DNA from 3 places in the Micromonospora sp. CNZ286 genome. Region 3 is predicted to be linked to each of the others. Evidence: riboswitches for the same ligand, from Rfam matches in the RefSeq annotation. Region 3 holds a riboswitch; each other region holds the start of a gene.
The links. A riboswitch is a leader RNA that binds a small molecule or an ion and turns the genes downstream of it on or off. The one in region 3 is predicted to bind cobalamin.
Positions count from the first base shown of each region.

Region 1: another riboswitch for cobalamin. It lies ahead of FHX31_RS17065 (ribonucleoside-diphosphate reductase subunit alpha); the one in region 3 lies ahead of FHX31_RS10040 (uroporphyrinogen decarboxylase/cobalamine-independent methonine synthase family protein).
Region 2: another riboswitch for cobalamin. It lies ahead of FHX31_RS10565 (peptidase); the one in region 3 lies ahead of FHX31_RS10040 (uroporphyrinogen decarboxylase/cobalamine-independent methonine synthase family protein).

Region 1 covers NZ_JACHIZ010000001.1:3,750,188-3,756,486, reverse strand. Annotated here, with positions in the region: gene FHX31_RS17075 (MFS transporter) at 1-387, shown strand, start outside; gene FHX31_RS17070 (ribonucleotide-diphosphate reductase subunit beta) at 410-1,438, opposite strand; gene FHX31_RS17065 (ribonucleoside-diphosphate reductase subunit alpha) at 1,429-3,825, opposite strand; cobalamin riboswitch at 3,942-4,156, opposite strand; gene FHX31_RS17060 (PrsW family glutamic-type intramembrane protease) at 4,277-5,122, shown strand; gene FHX31_RS17055 (LysE family translocator) at 5,210-5,833, opposite strand; gene FHX31_RS17050 (acyl-CoA thioesterase) at 5,837-6,299, opposite strand, start outside.
Region 2 covers NZ_JACHIZ010000001.1:2,280,915-2,287,213, reverse strand. Annotated here, with positions in the region: gene FHX31_RS10570 (hypothetical protein) at 24-509, opposite strand; gene FHX31_RS10565 (peptidase) at 545-1,588, opposite strand; cobalamin riboswitch at 1,688-1,823, opposite strand; gene FHX31_RS10560 (alkaline phosphatase PhoX) at 1,953-3,113, opposite strand; gene FHX31_RS10555 (beta-1,3-glucanase family protein) at 3,292-4,884, opposite strand; gene FHX31_RS10550 (hypothetical protein) at 5,055-5,495, shown strand; gene FHX31_RS10545 (tetratricopeptide repeat protein) at 5,561-6,299, opposite strand, start outside.
Region 3 covers NZ_JACHIZ010000001.1:2,162,679-2,168,977, forward strand. Annotated here, with positions in the region: gene FHX31_RS10030 (alanine racemase) at 1-847, shown strand, start outside; gene FHX31_RS10035 (low temperature requirement protein A) at 942-3,374, opposite strand; cobalamin riboswitch at 3,988-4,205, shown strand; gene FHX31_RS10040 (uroporphyrinogen decarboxylase/cobalamine-independent methonine synthase family protein) at 4,323-5,036, shown strand; gene FHX31_RS10045 (ATP-dependent Clp protease ATP-binding subunit) at 5,341-6,299, shown strand, end outside.

The DNA.
Region 1 (6,299 bases), 1.6 Mb from region 3:
CGGTTCGGGCGGATCCGTTTCGTGCGGCTGTCCGCGCTCGTCGCCACCGTCGGCGTGGCGCTGCCGGTGGCGTACCCCCATCCGGCCGCGGTGATGGCCGGCTTCGGACTGCTCGGTTTCGGCCTGGCGTGCGTGACCCCGACGGTGCTCGGCTTCGCCGGCGAGCAGCCGGGCCTCACCTCGGGTGAGGGCGTCTCGGTGGTGGCGATGGGCCAGTGGCCGGGCGCGTTGCTCGCGGCGCCGGTGATCGGCCTGCTCGCCGGCGCCCTGGACCTGCGCAGCGCGTTCGTGGTGGTGGCCGTGATGGCGATCGCCGTGGTGGCGCTGATCGGGCGGGTCCGGGCGACGGCGCTGCCCGGCGAGAGCCCGGTCCCGCCCCGGCCGTGACGGCCGGGGCGGGGGGCGGCGCTCAGAAGTCGTCGTCGAAGGTGACCGAGCCGGTCACCCCGACCTGGTACGCCGACACCCGGCGCTCGAAGAAGTTGGACAGCTCCTGCACGTCCTGCAACTCCATGAACGCGAACGGGTTGCCGCTGCCGTACATGGGGGCGATGCCGAGCACTGCGAGGCGCCGGTCGGCCACGTGCTGGAGGTACTCGCGCATGTCCGCCAGTGACATCCCGGGCACGCCCTGCCCGAGCAGGTCCTCGGCGAAGCTCACCTCGCACTCCACCGCCTCGGCCAGCATCTCCTTCACCTGCCGCTCCATCTCGTCGTCGAACAGGTCCGGCTCCTCGGCGCGTACGGTCTCCACCACGTCGAAGGCGAACGCCATGTGCATCGACTCGTCCCGGAACACCCAGTTGGTGCCGGAGGCCAGCCCGTTGAGCAGGCCCCGGGAGCGCAGGAAGTAGACGTAGGCGAACGCGCCGTAGAAGAACAGGCCCTCGATGCACGCGGCGAAGCAGATCAGGTTGAGTAGGAACGCCCGCCGGTCCGCGCGGGTCCGCAGCTCACGCAGCTCGAAGATCGAGTCGATCCACCGGAAGCAGAACTCGGCCTTGCGGGCGATCGACGGGATGTTCTCCACCGCGTCGAACGCGGCGAACCGTTCCTTCTCGTCCGGCACGTACGTGTCGAGCAGGTTCAGGTAGAACTGGACGTGCACCGCCTCCTCGAACAGCTGCCGGGACAGGTAGAGCCGGCCCTCCGGGGAGTTGACGTGCTGGTAGAGGTTGAGCACCAGATTGTTGGCGACGATGGTGTCGCCGGTGGCGAAGAACGCCACCAGCCGCGACACCAGGTGCCGCTCGGCCGGGGACAGCTTCGCCAGGTCGGCGAGGTCCGAGTGCAGGTCGACCTCCTCGACCGTCCAGGTGTTCTTGATCGCGTCCTTGAACCGGTCGAAGAAGCGCGGGTAGCGCATCGGCCGCAGGGTCAGGTCCATGCCGGGGTCGAGCAGCATGTGCCGGGTCGGTGCGGTGGTGGTCACTGGCATGCCTCGCAGCTCTCGGGGTTCTCCAGGGAACAGGCCAGCGCCTCGTCGTCGCTCACGGCGGAGACCACGCCGGAGACCGGGGCGAGCACCGGCGCGACGGTGGCCTGCTGGATGCGGGTGGCGGGACGGGAACGCAGGTAGTAGGTGGTCTTCAGCCCGGCCTTCCAGGCGTACAGGTACATCGAGGAGAGCTTGCCGATGGTCGGCGCGCTCAGGAACAGGTTCAGCGACTGGGACTGGTCGACGAAGGGCGCCCGCGCGGCGGCCAGGTCGATCAGCGCCCGCTGCGGCAGCTCCCAGGCGGTGCGGAACAGCTCCCGCACCGGCGCGGGCAGCTCGGTGATGTCCTGCACCGAGCCCTCGGCCCGCTTGATCCGGTCGCGGACCTGCGGCGTCCACAGCCCGCGCGCCTTCAGCTCCCGCACCAGGTACGTGTTGACCTGGAGGAACTCCCCGGACATGGTCTCGCGCTTGAACAGGTTGGACACCTGCGGCTCCACGCACTCGTAGCAGCCGGCGATGGAGGCGATGGTGGCGGTCGGCGCGATCGCCACCAGCAGTGAGTTGCGCAGCCCGTGGACGGCGATCCGCTCGCGCAGCGCCGCCCACCGTCCGGCCTGCGCCGGCTCCGCGCCCCACAGGTCCGGGTGCAGGTCACCCTTCGCGGCCCGGGTCTGCGGGTACGCCGGATGCGGCCCGAACCGCTCGGCCAGCCCGGCGGAGGTCTCCAGCGCGGTCAGCAGGATCTCCTCCTGCACGCGGGTGGACAGCTCCTTGGCCTGCGCCGAGTCGAACGGCAGGCGCAGCGTGAAGAACGCGTCCTGCAACCCCATCAGCCCGAGCCCGACCGGCCGCCAGCGCGGGTTCGACGCCGCCGCCTGCTCGGCCGGGTAGTAGTTGATGTCGATGACCCGGTCGAGGAACACCACGGCGGTGCGTACCGTGGCGCGCAGCCGCTCCCAGTCCACCCCGTCGGCGGTGACGTGGGCGCCGAGGTTCACCGAGCCGAGGTTGCACACCGCCGTCTCGGCGTCGTCGTTGACCTCCAGGATCTCGGTGCACAGGTTGGACAGGTGGATCACGTTGCCCGGCTCGCCGGTCTGGTTGGACAGCCGGTTCGCGGCGTCCTTGAACGTCATCCAGCCGTTGCCGGTCTGCGCGAGCGTACGCATCATCCGCCCGTACAGGTCCCGGGCCCGGACCGTGCGGACCGCGTTCTTCTCCGCCGCCCGGTACGCGGCGTCGAACGCCTCGCCGTACAGGTCGGGCAGCTCCGGGGCGTCGGACGGGTCGACCAGCGACCACTCGCCGTCGGCCTCGACCCGGCGCATGAACTCGTCCGGGATCCAGTTGGCCAGGTTGAGGTTGTGCGTACGCCGCGACTCCTCGCCGGTGTTGTCCCGCAGCTCCAGGAACTCCTCCACGTCCGGGTGCCACGGCTCCAGGTAGACGCAGGCCGCGCCCTTGCGCCGGCCGCCCTGGTTGACCGCGGCCACCCCGGCGTCGAGCGTCTTGAGGAACGGCACGATGCCGTTGGAGCGCCCGTTGGTGCCCCGGATCAGCGCGCCCCGGCCACGTACCCGCGACCAGGAGATGCCGATGCCGCCGGAGAACTTCGACAGCTTCGCCACCTGGTGGTACCGCTCGTAGATCGAGTCCAGCTCGTCGCGCGGCGAGTCGACCAGGAAGCACGACGACATCTGGGTGTGCCGGGTGCCGGAGTTGAACAGCGTGGGGGAGCTGGGCAGGTACGCCAGGCTGGACATCAGCCGGTAGAAGCCGACCGCCTCGCCCGGGGTGCGGGACAGCCCGCAGGCCACCCGCAGCAGCCAGTACTGCGGCGTCTCCACCACCAGCCGCGACTGCGGGTGCCGCAGCAGGTAGCGGTCGGCCACCGTGCGCAGTCCGAAGTACTCGAACCGCAGGTCGCCGTCCGGGTCCACGGCGTCGTCGAGCTTGCGGGCGTGCCGGGCCACGAACGCGGCCGTCTCGTCGCCGATCAGTCCCAGCCCGTGCGCGTAGGCGATCGACTGGCTGAAGCTCGCCACGCCCTGTCCGCGGACCTCCTTGTCCACGTACGCGGCGAGCAGCCGCGCCGCCAGCTTCGAGTACTGCGGCTCCTCGCCGATCAGCTCCGCCGCGGTCTGGATCGACAACCGGTCCAGCTCGGCGGTGGTCGCCCCGTCGTAGAGCCCGCTTATCGTCTTGGTGGCCACCCGCAGCGGGTCCACCTCGTCCAGGTCGGCGACCCAGCGCTCGACCGCCCGGACGATCTTGTTGACGTCCACCGGCTCGGTGTCGCCGTCCCGCTTGCGTACCCGCATCGCCGGGCGGCGGGCCTCGGACCCGGCGGTCCCGGACGGGGGACTCTCCTGTACGACAGTCATGACCTCTCCTCGCTGTCACCGTCTGGAGACGGCGGGAGACGCCAACGGGCGCGGCGCACGGCCGGCCCGGCTGCTGGCGTCGGTCGTCCCGCGCGACCTCCGGCCGCCGTACGCGGAGGCGTACGGCGCGCTGGCAGGTCTTCGGACTCGCGGGCCCGACCGGGGTCGCCGGTCGCCTACCGGCCGTCGCTTCCCAGGCCGGTGGCCCAGTGCTGTTGACGGCTGTCGTTCCCACTCACCGCTGCGGGGCAGTCCCGGATTCCCACCGGGTTCCCTCTTGCCTCGGCCCCGCCCCGGAGGGCTCGGCCGAACCAGCTGCGGCACCACCATATATGGCGGTGAGGGCTTGCGTGCAACACCAGATGTCGTGTCGGCGTGTCGGAATGATCTCACTGTCCACAGTGCCTACCCCCGATTCCGGCGCGACCCGGCGGGCGCGATACTCGGCGGTATGGGGAATACCGGACGCCGCTGGGCGTGGGTGGCGGTCCTGCTCGTCGGCGTCGGGCTTCACCTGCTGGTGCTGGAGACACTCGCCGGCACCGGGACCGTCACGTTCGTCCCGGCGCTGATCGTGCTCGGCGCGTGCGTCGCGCCCGCCACATTCCTGGCCTTCGCCCAGGGACGGCCGGCCCGCCGCCCGGTCCCCGGCTCCGTCGTCGGCGTCGCCGCGCTCCTCGGCGGCGTGGTCGGCGTGGTCGCCGCCGGCTGGCTGGAGTACGGCACCCTGCACCGCCTCGGCGTCCTGCCGATGGCGCTCGTCGGCCTGGCCGAGGAGACCGCCAAACTGATCGTGCCGGCCGGCATCCTGCTGCTGTGGCGGCGGCACCCGTCCCCGGCGCAGGGCCTGGTGATCGGCGTGGCCTCCGGCACCGGGTTCGCCGCGCTGGAGACCATGGGCTACGCGTTCGCCGCGTTCGTCGGGTCGGAGGGCAACCTCGGCGCGGTCGAGCGGACGCTGCTGGTACGCGGTCTCACCGCGCCCGCCGCGCACCTGGCCTGGACCGGGCTGACCGCCGCCGCGCTGTTCACGTTCGCCGCCGCGCCCGGCGGCCGGAAGCTGGCGGCGTTCCTGCTCACCTTCGCCGCCGCCGTCACGCTGCACACCTGCTGGGACACGTTCGGCACCCAGCCCGCGTACGTGTTCATCGGCGCCGTGTCGCTGGGCTGGGTGCTGCTGCGCCTGCACCTGGACCGCGAGCGGCCGCCCGCGTCCGGGACGCCGGCGGAGCCGAACCGGGACCGGCCTCATGATCATCGCCAGTTCGCCGAGGTGGCGGGGTCGGAGCACTTCTGATGCCGCCACTTCGGCGTGATGGAGTCGATCAACCGGCCCGGGCATTGCCGACGCCCCACCGCGCTCCGCCACTCGCCCCGGTACGCCTCAGCCGGCGGCCAGCCGGACGCCGAGCGCGACGAAGGCGACAGCGCAGAGCCGGTCGACGCGCCGTGACCAGCGGCTGTCGCCCCACCGCCTGGCGAACCGCCCGGCGCCCACCCCGAGCGCCAGGTCCACGGCGAGCTGCACCGCGACGAACAGCACGCCGAGCAGCACCAGCTGCGCCGCCACCGGGCCCGCCTCGGGCCGGACGAACTGCGGCAGGAACGCCACACTGAACAGGATCATCTTCGGGTTGAGCAGGTTCGTCAGCAGCCCGCGCCGGAACGCCCGCCCGGCACCGCCGTCCGGCCGGTCCGCCGGGGCGCCGGGCCGGCCCGTGCCGCGCAGCGCCCGCAGGCCCAGCACGATGAGGTACGCCGCACCGGCCCACCGGATCGCGGTGAACAGCACCGGGGACGCGGCGATCAGCGTGGCGAGCCCGGCCACCACGGCGGCGACGTGCACCGCCTCCCCGGCGGCGACCCCGAGCGCGGCCACCGCGCCCGCCCGTGGGCCGTACCGGGTGGCGTTGGCGAGCACGAACATCATGTCCGGCCCCGGGGTGAGCATGAGCACCACGATGGCGGCCAGGTAACCCGCGAGCGTGGCCGCCGACAGTCCGAGCACCGGTCAGCCCTCCCCGGCGCCGTCGAGCAGCGCCCGGCGCAGCGCCAGCCGGTGTTCGCGCCGGATCTGCGCCTCCCGGTAGCGCCGCCGGTCGCCGTCGGTCTCGGCGTGCAGCGGCGGCACCGGCCGGGGCTGCCCGTCGTCGTCCACCGCCACCATCACCAGGTGCGCGGTCGCCACGTCCACCGGCGGCACCGCGCGGTCCCACCGGTCCGCGCTGACCTTCACCGCCACCTCCATCGAGCTGCGGCCGGCCCAGGTGATCCGGGCGTCCACGTGGACCACGTCCCCGACGCGTACCGCCCGAAGGAACGCGGTCTCGTCGATGGCGGCGGTGACGGCCGGGCCGTCGGAGTGGCGGGCGGCGACCACACCGGCGACCGAGTCGATCAGGTTGAGGATGCGCCCGCCGTGGACCGTGCCCATCAGGTTGGTGTGGTGCTGGTCCATGATCTGCGACAGGGTC
Region 2 (6,299 bases), 120 kb from region 3:
AACCGGTGCGCCGCCGGTCACACCTAGGGAGCGGCGATGCTCGGCGGGGCGCCGGCGCCGAAGGACCAGCCCTCGACACTGCCCGGCGCGGGGTTGTAGCCGGTCGCCCCCGACGTGCTGTAGGACCAGGAGCCGCCGCTGGACGCATGCCAGTACGACCAGTACGCCGTGGCCGGCGGGGTGTTGACGCACGGCTCGGTCGCGGCGGTGGGCTTGCCGTTGATCCGGCAGACGAAGGCCAGGCCCCAGCGGGCGGTGCCGGTGACTGTGAAGCCGGCGGCCTGGAGCGCGGCCAGGCCGGTGGCCGGATCGCCCGGCGCACAGGCGACCTGGACGCCGCCGCCGAGCGCGGCGAAGTCGACGACCACAGTGACTCCCGAGGTGCCGGTGCAGGCGGCGGCGTGCGCCGCCCGGGGCGCGGGCTCGACTGCGGTCAGCGCGACGCCGGCCACGACGGCGGCCAGCAGGCCGGCCAGCCAGGTGCGGACTGTGGAACGATGACGGAACACGGATCCTCCTGTGATCGGGTGCGCGGCGAAGGGGTTCACGGGCAGGCGAGTGCCGGTGCGCCGGGGTCGGCGCCGGCGGCGGACAGGCGGGCGTACCCGATCCCGGTGAGACCGAGGACGGCCTGGGCGGTCGCCCGGGGTGCGGTGGCCGGATCGAAGCCGCCGCCGTCGAAGTCGACAGCGCCCCGGTCGGCCGGCGCCCCGGCGCAGCCGACCTGGAGTCCGGCGAGGAATGCCCGGGCCCGCGCCCAGGCCGGCAGCCGGTGGCCGTCGCGCAGGGCCTGCGCGGCGAGGCCGGTGCTGTTGGCGTTCGGCGTGCCGCCCGCGTTGGCGAAGCCGCCGTCGGCACGCTGAACGGACACCAGCCAGCGCAGCCCGGCGGCGGCGTCGGCCGGACGGTCCGCGGCGCGCAGCGCCTGTGCCGCGAGCGCGGTGGCGTCCACGTCGGACGTGCAGACCGGTTGCGCGGGCAGCAGCGGGTAGCCGCCGTCCGGGCACCGGGTGCCGGCCAGCCAGGCGGCCGCCGCCGGTGGCGCTCCGCCCGCCGTACGGTCCAGCGCCAGCAGCGCGAAGGATTGGCTGAACGCGTTGCTGTAGTCGCCGTACGCGGACCGGTCGCTGAACCTGCCGGCCGGCGTCTGGAGCGAGCGCAGCCGGGCGATCAGGTCCACCCCGCCGACGTCGGCCGGGTCGCCGCCGCGCACCTGCACGGCGAGGGCGAGCTTGGCGGTCGCACCCGCGTACGCCTCGGAGGCGCCGTCGCCGAGGTAGCCGTCGCGGATGTCCGGCCGGGCGACCCAGGCCAGCGCGTCGGCGCCGTGGTCGTCGGCGACGCCGGTGGCGGCGAAGGCGAACACGGCGTCGAGGGTCAGCCCCTGGTCGGGGTACGCGACACCGTCGAAGACCGCCTCGAAGCGTTCGCCGTCGACGAGTTGCCGGGCGAGCCAGCCGCCGGCGGCCTCCGGGCGGGTGAGGGCGGCGCGCTCGGGGGCGGCGACGGCGGGTGTGGTGAGGGTGAGAGCGGCGAGTACGCCGCAGAGGAGCGCGAGCAGGCGGTGCCGGCTTCGGCGGACGACCATCGGAAGCGCCTTTCCGGCCCGGCGGTCGTCGAAAGCCCGGACGACCGCGGCAACGCCGCGTCGACCGGGACTCCGACCCGTGGGCCACGACGGGTGGGGAGCGGATACACGCGTACGACGGGTATTCGGGCTCGCCGCCGCAGATCTCTCTGGGCGGCCTACCGTTGCGGGCCAGCGCCGGATTTCGACCGGTCTTCCCCCGCACGTACACGCGGTGGTTCAGTTGTCGCGACAGTCTGCTGTGGCCGGAGCACCGATGTCAATGCGCCAGGAACCGGACACGTGCCGTGACGGCCGGCAGGACGCCCGGTGAAGACCGGGCGTCCTCCACCGCGTGGTCACTGTCAGCGGGGCCGGGAGCCGGTCATCGGCGGAACGGCCCGGTGACGCAGTAGGTGATGCCGCCGGAGGACGAGCCGGTCGTGCCGCGTTGCGACGAGAAGTACAGCCGGTCCCCCGCCGGGGTGAACGCCGGCCCGGTGATCTCCGAACCGCTCTGTCCGGTGATCCGCAGGAAGACCGAGATCTTGTCGTCGGGCGTGATCATGCAGATCTCCATGTTCCCGCCGTCCTCCGCGACGTACAGGTCACCGGCAGTGGACCCGGTGATGTTGTCGACCCCGGTCAGCGGAGGGGTGCCCGGACTGACCAGGTTGTCGTCGTAGGCGAGCTCGTACGTGCCGGCGGCCAGGTTGACCTGCCACACGCGGTTGTCGCCCTTCGTGGTGAACCAGACGGTGTCATCCGCGTAGTGACAGCCCTCGCCGCCGTTGAACGTCTTCGCGCCGGACACCTGCTGCCGGGTCGGGGTGGGCGAGCCGTCCGGGTCGGGCACCGTGGCCCAGGTGAACGTGCCGGAGGTCGCCGTACCGGCGCGGAAGACCTGGAGGGTTCCGGCGGAGAGGTCGCCCCAGGTGGTCGGCACGAACCGGTAGAACTTGCCGTCGGTCTCGTCCTCGGTCAGGTAGACGACCCGGCGGACCGGGTCGGCCGCGGCCGCCTCGTGCTTGAACCGGCCCAGCGCGGGACGCGCCACGGCGGTCCCGCCGAGGGGGTACGTCTCGAAGACCCGGCCCAGGGACACCTCCTCGCAGGAGAGCCAGGTGTTCCACGGTGTCTTGCCCCCGGCGCAGTTGTTGTTGGTGCCGGAGAGGATCCGCGACGCCCCGACCACGGTGCCGCTGGAGTCGAAGACGAGGCGTGAGGCACCGCCGCCCGCACCGGCTGACACCTCGGAGTTCGACACGTAGATCCAGCCGGTGCCGTTCGGGAACACGGCGCCACCGTCCGGAGCGTCGTGCCAGGTGTACGACGTCCCCGGCACCGTCCGACGGGATCGTGCGACGATCGAGCTGGTGAAGCCGGCCGGCAACTGGATGCCGTTGGCGTCGGCGGGCTGGAGCCCACCGTAGGGGCCCGCCGCGTTCTGCGCCGGGGCTCCGTACGCCGCCGACCACGCGGTGAACGGCAGCGCGACAGCGCCCGCACCGACGACAGTGGCCCGCAGCATTGCTCGACGATCCATGGAACCTCCTCGGTAGGTTCCCCAGATCTGACCGGGCGGAGCTTACGCACATCGATCTGTTGGATGAACGTCGATGGACGCCTCGGTGCGCGGCGTCGTGTCACCGGCCGTCTCGTCCGTCGCCTGCCGGTGACGGGAGCGACTCGCGGTCGGCCCCCGCCACCGTTCGCATGGCTGGTCAGCCCTTGCGCCACTTCTGGTTGGCCGTGCCCCCGCAGTCCCAGAGCTGGAGCCTCGCGCCGTCGTTGCCGTTCCAGTCCTTGATGTCGACGCACTTGCCGGCCTGGAGGTTGACCAGGTCTCCGGCCGCGTTCAGGGTGAACTGCTGGGCGCCGGTGCCGTTGCAGGTGTAGAGCTGCACCGCCGCCCCGTTCGCGGTGGACCCGGCGTCGATGTCCATGCACTTGTTGTTCTGGCTCTTGAGCGCCGTGCCGCTGAACGTCCACTTCTGCGCGTTGGTGTTGTTGCAGTTCCACATCTGCAACGGCGCGCGGTCGACGAAGTTGGAGCTCGGCACGTCGATGCACTTGTTGTTCCAGTTGCTGACCACTGGCACCCCGGTGGTCGGGGTGCCGCCGCCACCGCCGGTGAACGGGCTGAGGATCAGTCCGGCCGAACGGGGATCGCCGTCGTGCACCAGCGACTCGAATCCGCCGACGTCGTCGAAGGCGAACGCGTACGCCCGGCCGTCGGTCATGTTGGCGTGGATCAGGCGGGCGTACTGGTTGGTGGGGTTGCTGCGGTAGAAGTCGGCGGCGTTCGTGCTGGGCTGGGTGTCGACGGTGCCGAGCGTGCCTCGGTTGAGGGCGGCGCAGAGCGTACGCGAGATCGGGCCGACCACCTGGTCGTTCGGCGCGGGCAGGTCGCCGTCGCAGCCCCAGACGCTGGCCGAGGAGGGCCGGTTGAAGGAGGCGACGACCTGGCCGCTGCCGTTGGTGAAGGTCATGGTGTTGCCCGAGGTGCGGCCGTAGTACCGGATGGCCGGCTGGTCGGCGAAGGGCGCCACGGTCAGGGTCTTCGTGGTGTACGCGTTCCACGCGGACGCGATGTACGAGTCCAGGTACGTGGTGCTGAGCAGGCCGGCCCCGGCCGCCTTGCCCGGAGCCAGGACGCGCAGGACGGTCCCGTCGGAGCGGGTGTGGACGGTGCCGGCCCAGCCCGGCTGCGCCCGGATCCCGTCGATGACCGCGTTGCGTCCGTTGGCCACCACGTCGCCGGTGCGCTTGGTGACGCCGTTGGCGCCGGTCACGGTGACCGCGTGCGGGATCGCGAACATGTCGACCTGGGAGCTGTTGAGCCACAGCCCGGAGTCGTTGTAGGTGAACTCGCTCCAGTCGAAGAGGATGTCGCGGTTCGCGTCACCGGCCGCCCAGGGCGCGGGCTGCACCAGTCCGTCCGGGGTGAGGAAGAACTTGAGCTTCTGCCCGAGGGAGAAGTAGGCCCGGCCGGAGAAGCCGCGGGGGAACTGGATCGTGGTGCTGCCGCCGTTGCCGGGGCCCGGTATGGAGACGTCCGGCGCGGGCGACGGCGGGAGCTGCCCGCCGGTCCACGGTACGAAGGTGCCGCCGGAGGTGACGTAGCCGAGTCGGCCGGAGGACAGCTGGACGCCGATGACGTAGAGGTGGACCGGGTCGCTGCGGCCGGTGGTGTTGGTGACGGTGACCGGCAGCAACGCCGGTCCGACCGCCTGGGCGGGCGTGGCGACGACGGCGCCGGTGAGCCCGGCGAGCAGGGCGGACGCGGCGGCGAGCAGCCTTCTTCGGAGACGCATGGGGACACCTCGCGGGAGACGGGGGGACGGGAGAGCGCTCTCTCAGAGGGTCCAATTGTTAATATTGTTTGTCAATAGGTGGCTGCCTATGGACCAGGGTCACGGCGAAGGTCACCGGTTGATTAAGATCCACTATGGAACAGTCGACTGTGGATTGGGTAGGTAGGTACATGAAACGCATGCTTTCGGCGCTGACGGCGCTGGTGACCGTCGCGGCGGGCCTGACTGTCGGCGCCCCCGCCGCCCAGGCGGCCGGCTCCTGCTCGGGGACCATCACCTACAGCCAGGTGCAGTCGTCCGGGCTCGGTGAACTGGTGATCTACTACAACAGCAGCAACGGGGGCACCAACAGCGCCTGCTTCTACCACCGCGGCGCGGCGTACGGGAGGTCGGCGCCCACCTTCGTGCAGATCTACCGCTGCGCGGAGCGGTCGGGCGAGGGCGCGCACTGCACCCGGTCGGGCGGCGCGGACACCAATTCCGGTGACTTCAGCTATTACGCCGGCCCGGTCGCCGTCACCGGTACGGCGAACTACTGCGTCGAGGCGGTCGGCTACATCGGATGGGCCGGTGAGCGCCACCAGATCTACAGCCGCCGCCAGGGCTGCTGAACCCGCTCCCCTCCCCCGGACCGGGACCGGCGCACGATGAGCGCCGGCTCCCCGGCCGGGCCGGGTCAGACGGCCAGCGCCCGGCGGCACCTGGTGAGTTCCGCGCGCAGATCCCGGCGCAGGGCCCGGTCCAGGCCGGGCTGGGCGAGCGCCTGGGCGAAGTCGCGGGCCGCCTCGTCCCACCGGCCCAGCCGGGCCAGGGCCGTACCCCGGTTGTAGCGCGGCACGGGGGCCTCCGACAGCGCCACCGCCCGGTCCAGGTCGGCGAGCGCGGCGGCCACGTCGCCGCGCTCGAACCGGGTGGCCGCCCGGTTCGTCCACGCCTCCACCAGTTCGGGGTCCCCGTTCAGGGCCCGGGTGAGCAGTTCGTCGGCCTCGGCGGGCCGGCCGCGCTCGGCGAGGACCAGGCCCAGGGTGCACAGCAGCGCGGGCTCCTGCGGAGCGCCGGCCAGCCCGGCCCGCGCACCCGCCTCGGCGGCATCCAGCGCGCCGCGCTCCACGTGCAGGTTGACCAGGGCGATCCGGGCGTCGAGGTGCCCCGGTTCGATGGCGAGCACCCGCTCCAGGTCGGCGCGAGCCCGCTCGGGGCGGCCCCGCTCCTGCTGGAGCACGGCCCGGTTGTAGTACGCCTCGGGCAGATGCGGTCCCAGCCGGATGGCGGCGTCGTAGTCCCTGATCGCGGCTCGGGTCCGGCCCGCCGCCCGGTGGAGGGCGGCGCGGTCCACGTAGTACTCGCAGTTGTCGGGGTCGTGGGCGATCACGGTGTCCAGATCGGCCAGCGCCCGCGCCGGGTCGCCCAGCGCG
Region 3 (6,299 bases):
CGCGCTGGCGGTCTCCGCCGGGGTGCGGGCGCGGGTGCTGCTGCGGGTGAACCTGCCACTGGAGGCGCCCGGGGCGAGCCTGGTGATGGGCGGGCGTCCCAGCCCGTTCGGAATGGACCCGGCTGAGGCGGTGGCCTGCGCCCGCCGTCCACCGGCCGGGGTCGAGGTGCGAGGCGTGCACGTCCACCTGGCCAGCGGACTGGACGCGCCGCTCGCCGCCATGGTGGCGGAAGCCGTGGTCCGCTGGTCGGTCAGCGAGGTCGGGGCCCGGGAGGTAGACGTCGGCGGTGGCATGGCAGTCGACTACGTGGACCCGGCAGCCCGCTTCGACTGGGCCAGCTACGGGCGGGCACTGGCCGGCGTGTGCGACGCGTATCCGGGGGTGCGGCTTCGCGTCGAGCCGGGCCGGTCGGTCACCGCCTACTGCGGGGCGTACCTGACCGAGGTGATCGACGTGAAACGCTCCTACGGCGAGTGGTTCGCAGTGGTCGCGGGCGGCACCCACCACCTTCGTACACCGGCGGCCAAGGGCCATGCGCAGCCGTTCACCGTGCACCAGCGGTACAGCGGTGACGGGCCGTGCACCGACGGCGGGCCGGTCACTGTAGTCGGGCAACTGTGCACACCGAAGGACGTGCTGTCCCGCACGACGCACGCCGGGCCGGTGGGCGTCCGCGACGTGCTGGTGTTCGCCATGGCCGGCGCGTACGCCTGGAACATCAGCCACCGCGACTTCCTGCTCCACGAGCCGCCGGACTTCCGTACCGGCGACCCGCACCGCGTCGCCGCCGAGTGGGGCGGCCGGCCGATGACAGGTCAGGACTTGGCGCGGTCATTCCGCCAGTAGCTTATAGACGCCAACCCGGCCGGCGGCACCCGGCGATCCGCGGCTTGGTGGAAGATGCGCGGGCTACTGCGATCACGGGCAGCGAATTTCGCGCTCACGTGCCGCGGGCGGGGTGACTGCCGGGCCGCGGTCTGGTCGTGCGGGCGAGCAGGTGCACGGACGACAGACTTAGGATGAGCAGGATCAGCGCCTCCCGCACCGGCAGCAGGATGGTCAGCGGAGCAAGCGCGGCGACCAACAGGGTCAGGGCCCGGGGGCGGGTCACGGTACGGCGTGCGCGCCGCCACACGAGGTGGTCGGTCAGCAGGAAGACGATTAGGCCGCACACGAGAATGACTTGCCCGGCCGGCGTCGCCGGGCCGAGCTGTCCGGGTATGGCCAACGATGTGCGCAGGCCGAAGGCGACCAGGACGAGGCCGACGACCAGGAACAGGTGCAGGTACGTGTAGGCGTCCCGGGCCAGAGCTCCACGTTGCCGCGGCGTGGTCAGCTCGGTGAACCGTTCGCCGATGACGACGTCGGTGCCGACGTAGGTCCACCAGAGGGCGGACAGCAGGAGAGCGCCGAGTGCTACGCAGAGGAGCGCGGGTCCGGAGGCGGGCAGGCCGGCGACGGCCATTCCGGTGGAGATCACCGCTTGGCCGAGCGCGATGAGGATGATCAGGTTGTAGCGGCCCATCCACCGGCTCACCTGACCGAGCTGCCAGTTGCGGGCTCCGGTGAGATAGCCGCTGCTCAGGTCGACGGCGATGCCGGCCACCCAGAGCGCTGTGCTCAGGGGTGTCGCCGGGCCGGTGGCCCCGCCGGCGAGCACGGCGCCCACCAGCAGTACGGCGGCGACACACGTCGGCGCGGCGGCGCGTATCACGGCCGTGGGCAGCGCGGTGTCTCGCCGGAGCGGGATCCAGAGCGCGGCGAGTTGCAGGACGCGCACCGCCACGTACGTGAGGACGACGATCGCGGGACCGGGCAACCCTCCGGGCACGTGACTGAACGCCTGTGGCGTGGCGATCCCGAGCATCAGGGTCAGGGTCACCTCAGTGAGCACGATCAACCGCCGGACGTTCGCCGACCCGCGTACCACAGTCGTGTACCAGGTGTGGTTGATCCAGGACCACCAGAGCAGGGCGAGGACGGCCAGCCCGTGGAACACGCCGGTCGCCCCCGGGTGCCGGGTCATGAGGACAGTGACCTGGATGAACGCGTACACGAACACGAGGTCCAGGAACAGGTCTTCCGGGGTGGCCTCGACCTCGCGCCCGGCCGTCACGGCGACCACCCGGTGCAGGCCGCGGTGACGCTTCCGGAGCACCGTCACATGCGCGAGCACCACGCAGACCAGGGCCCCGGCGAGGATCCCGAGCGATGCCACGGCCTCCACCGTGCGGGCCACCGGCGCCAGCAGCGCGACCAGGACGATGCCGAGTAGCGGACCCCGGCCGATTCGCCGGACCATGCACCACTCGAACGCCACCAACCCGAGCAGGTACAGGACGACCCCGCCGTAGAGACTGAACAGAGCCGGGGCGTCCCACTTCTTTGCGGTGTCGATCTCGGTGGCGCCCAGCGCGTGCTTGAGCCCGAACGCCACCAGGATGAGCCCGGCGATCATCGGCAGGTGCAGGAGGGTGTACGCGTCGCGGGCCAGCCGGGACCGGGCGTGGTGGGGGACGGACTCCAGCGTCTGTTCCGCGTCGAGCGCCGCGATGTCGAAGTACGCCCACCAGAGGAACGCCACGACGAGGAGCGCGAGCCCGGAGCCGGCGAGCACGGACCAGGTGATCGCGGGTGTGCCGGCGAACCCCCGGCTCGTGCCGATCGAGATGATCGTCTCGCCCAAGGCGATCAGCATGATCAGGTTGTGCCGCTCTGCCCAGTGCCGCACCGACCTGAGCTGCCAACTGCCGGTGCCTGGAGCGCGCAGCCCGACGTAGTCGACGGCGGTCGCCACCGCGAAGAGCAGGATCTGCAGCAGCCCGGCGCTGCGTCCGGGTGCGAGGTGGCTGGGCAGCAGCGCCCCGCACAGCAGCAGGACGGCGCTGGCGGCCAGGGGTAGCCAGGCCTGCCGGGCGGGTGCGATCGACTGCTGCGTCGAGCGTCGCCGGCTCCGCATGATGATCAACAGCGACACGGCTCGGATGCTCAGAAAGCCGACGACGAAGACGAGAGGTGCGGAGAGCCCGGCGTGCCGGTCGACGAACACATCCGGAATCGCGACGGCGACCAGCAGGAGCGCGGTCGCAACCATGAACATGACGATTGGCAGGATCCCGCGGTCGAGCCGGACCAGGTTTCCGACCCAGGCGTACCCGGCCCAACTGCGCCACAGCAGCAGGAGCACGAGCCCGCCTTGGACCAGCGCGTCGAAGGCCGACCGCGCGGCCATGAGGCCGGCGACGTTCATGAAGGCGAAGACAAACACGAGATCGAGGAAGAGCTCGGCTCGCGTCACCCCGCCGTGCGTCGCGACCAGGGTTCGCCGGACGCCCAGCCCGGCTCCGGCCACCTCATCCTCTCCGCTGGTCACCCGACCACTGTTGCAACCTCTCATGCCGCCGACAGGTGAATCCGCGACCGTGCGACGACCTCGGCGTGGAACGAGCCCGGCCGGTCCGCGATCGCCGATGCCGACATCGCCCACGCCACGTGCGGCGGGGGCGATGACTCACGGCGCCGCCGACGCCTGGCCGCACTCCCCCCGGGGCAGAGGCAGGTGCCCTCGTGGTGATTCATCCCGTACGGCCAGCCGGTACGGCCTCGTCTGCCCCCGCGCTCGCGCGGTGGCCCAGTACGACAAGCGCTACGGCGAAGGCAGGTGCCCGTCCGGCTGGCCGACCTGCCGGACCAGCGGCCGGGCAGGTGCAGAGCCCTGGGTCCGTGCGTTCCGCGCCGCGCCGGTAGGGGCCAGGGCCAGCCGTCGGCGCCGGAGAGAGGCGACTACCTCGTCGGCGGCACCGACCATTCCACCCGGGGCGGTTCAGACCGGGTTCGGCGGCGCGCATCCGCCGACCACGACTACCGCGACCCGGCCCATCTTCTAGCCCCTCGTCACCCTCTCGTCGCACGCAAGCACTCCGCTGCCGCGACGGCTTGCTGTCCCGCAGGGCGGACACACCGACCACGTCGGCCCACCGCCCCATACGATGGACAACGGCGCTGGTGCGCCCCCCGCCGCGCGAGTGGGGCGCTGTAAGAGGGAACCCGGTGCGAATCCGGGACTGCCCCGCAGCGGTGAGTGGGAACGACAGCCGTCAACGAAGCACTGGACCGCGAGGTCTGGGAAGCGACGGCCAGTAGGTGACCGGGTGGATCCGGTCGTGCCGCGAGTCCGAAGACCTGCCCGCACTGCGCGTACCGCCGGTGCGCGCCGTCGGCGGCCTCTCGGGAGGGCCAGGGCGGAAAGCCGGTACGCGACAGCCGTACCCCGCCTTCCCCTTCCCCCGTGGCCGCCAGGCACCTCGAGGGAAGGACCACAGTGACAACCTCATTCGGGCAGAGCACAGTGCTCGGCTACCCCCACATCGGCGCGCACCGCGAGTTGAAGAAGGCGGTCGAGGCCTACTGGGCGGGCCGGATCGACGCCGAGAAGTTGGCGGCGACCGCTGCCGCACTACGGGAGGAGGTCTGGCGGACGCTGCGCGACGCGCGCCTGGATGCGATCCCGTCGAACACGTTCTCCTACTACGACCACGTGCTCGACACGGCCGTCGCTGTCGGCGCGATCCCGCACCGGTTCGCCCGCCTCGGCCTCGGCGATCTCGACACCTACTTCGCGATGGCCCGGGGCGTCGATGCCGAGCCGGCGCTCGAACTGACGAAGTGGTTCGACACCAACTACCACTATCTGGTCCCCGAGATCGGCTCCGACACCACCTTCGCGGCGAATCCCGACAAGGCGCTGCGCGAGTACCGTGAGGTCCGCGATCTGGGAATCGACAGCCATCACCGGATCGGGGCGCATCGAGGGTGGGGCGGGGTGGCCGGTGTGCTGCGGGGAGGGTTCCTCATCCGCGACCGCAAGTACACCGCCGCCTTTCGATCACGCCTTCGCCGCCCGAACTCGGCGGAGATGTCTGGGGCGCAAGACGGCGGAGAGCGTGGTGCTGTCGGAACACTGAGCGCAATTCGGTCCCCCGCCGGTGGCCAAACTCGGACGCCTGCCGGACGCCTGGGTCAAGTCCACCGGTAACAACGCAGCGCTCGTGAGGGCAGACCGCAGGGTCCGCGGGTACCGGGGTCCCGCGCCTCCCGGCCTGCCGGTCAAGGCGCCGATCCGATGGTGGGCAGGCCGCAGGCGCCGACGGGGCCCAGCGCCTGGGACGCTCCGGTGCGACCTCCGCGACAACCACCCTCAGTGGCTGCCCTGCACCCGCAGCGAGTACAAACCCTGGCCTCCCCAGAAACCCATAAAGGCCAACTCTGTGGGCGAAAGGTGCGTAGCGTTCAGGTGGGCCTGTGCCGAGGACCCACCCCACCGGCAGAAAGGGTATGAGATGTCGCTCGACGCGTTCCGCATCCCCGGCGGCTCCTTGGACGACTTGATCAGTCGGTTCTTCGGCGGAGACCCGTTCGCGGGACGTCCGGTGGAGCGGGTCGACCTGTCCCGGCTGCTCTCCACCGAGTCGCGGCAACTCCTGCAACGGGCAGCCGAGCAGGCTACGGAGTGGGGCAGCCCGTACCTCAATGTCGAGCACCTGCTGTGGGCCGCAGCCCAGGCCGACCCCACCCGCCGGATGCTCGGCGCGAGCGGCGCCGACCCCGACGACCTGGCCCGCCAGATAGAGTCGGCCGTCCCCAAGGGCAGGCCACGCGAGGACACGCCTCCGCTCGCGCCGGCGGCGAAGCGCGCCCTGCTCGACGCGCACCGCGAGTCGCGACGGTCCGGCGCGTCGTACATCGGCCCCGAACACCTCCTGCTCGGCATCGCCGCGAACCCGGAGACGACCGCGGGCCGGGCGTTGCGGGCGCTCGGTGGGGCCGTCACCGGGCCCACGCCGCCGGCGGGCGGTGCCGACGGGCGCGGGGCCAGCAGCACCCCCACCCTTGACCAGTACGGGCGGGACCTCACCGAGGACGCCCGGGCCGGTCGGCTCGATCCGGTCGTCGGCCGTGATGACGAGATCGACGACACGATCGAAGTGCTCTCCCGGCGTACGAAGAACAATCCGGTGCTCACCGGCGAGCCGGGCGTCGGCAAGACGGCGATCGTCGAGGGCATCGCGCAGCGCATCGTCAACGACGAGGTGCCCGAAACCCTGGCCAACCGGCGTGTGGTCGCACTCGACCTGTCCGGGATGGTGGCGGGCACCAAGTACCGCGGTGAGTTCGAAGAGCGCCTGAAGAACGTGATCCAGGAGGTGACGTCGGGCGAGGACGGGCTGATCCTCTTCATCGACGAACTGCACACCGTTGTCGGCGCGGGCGGCGGTGGCGAGGGGGCGATGGATGCCGG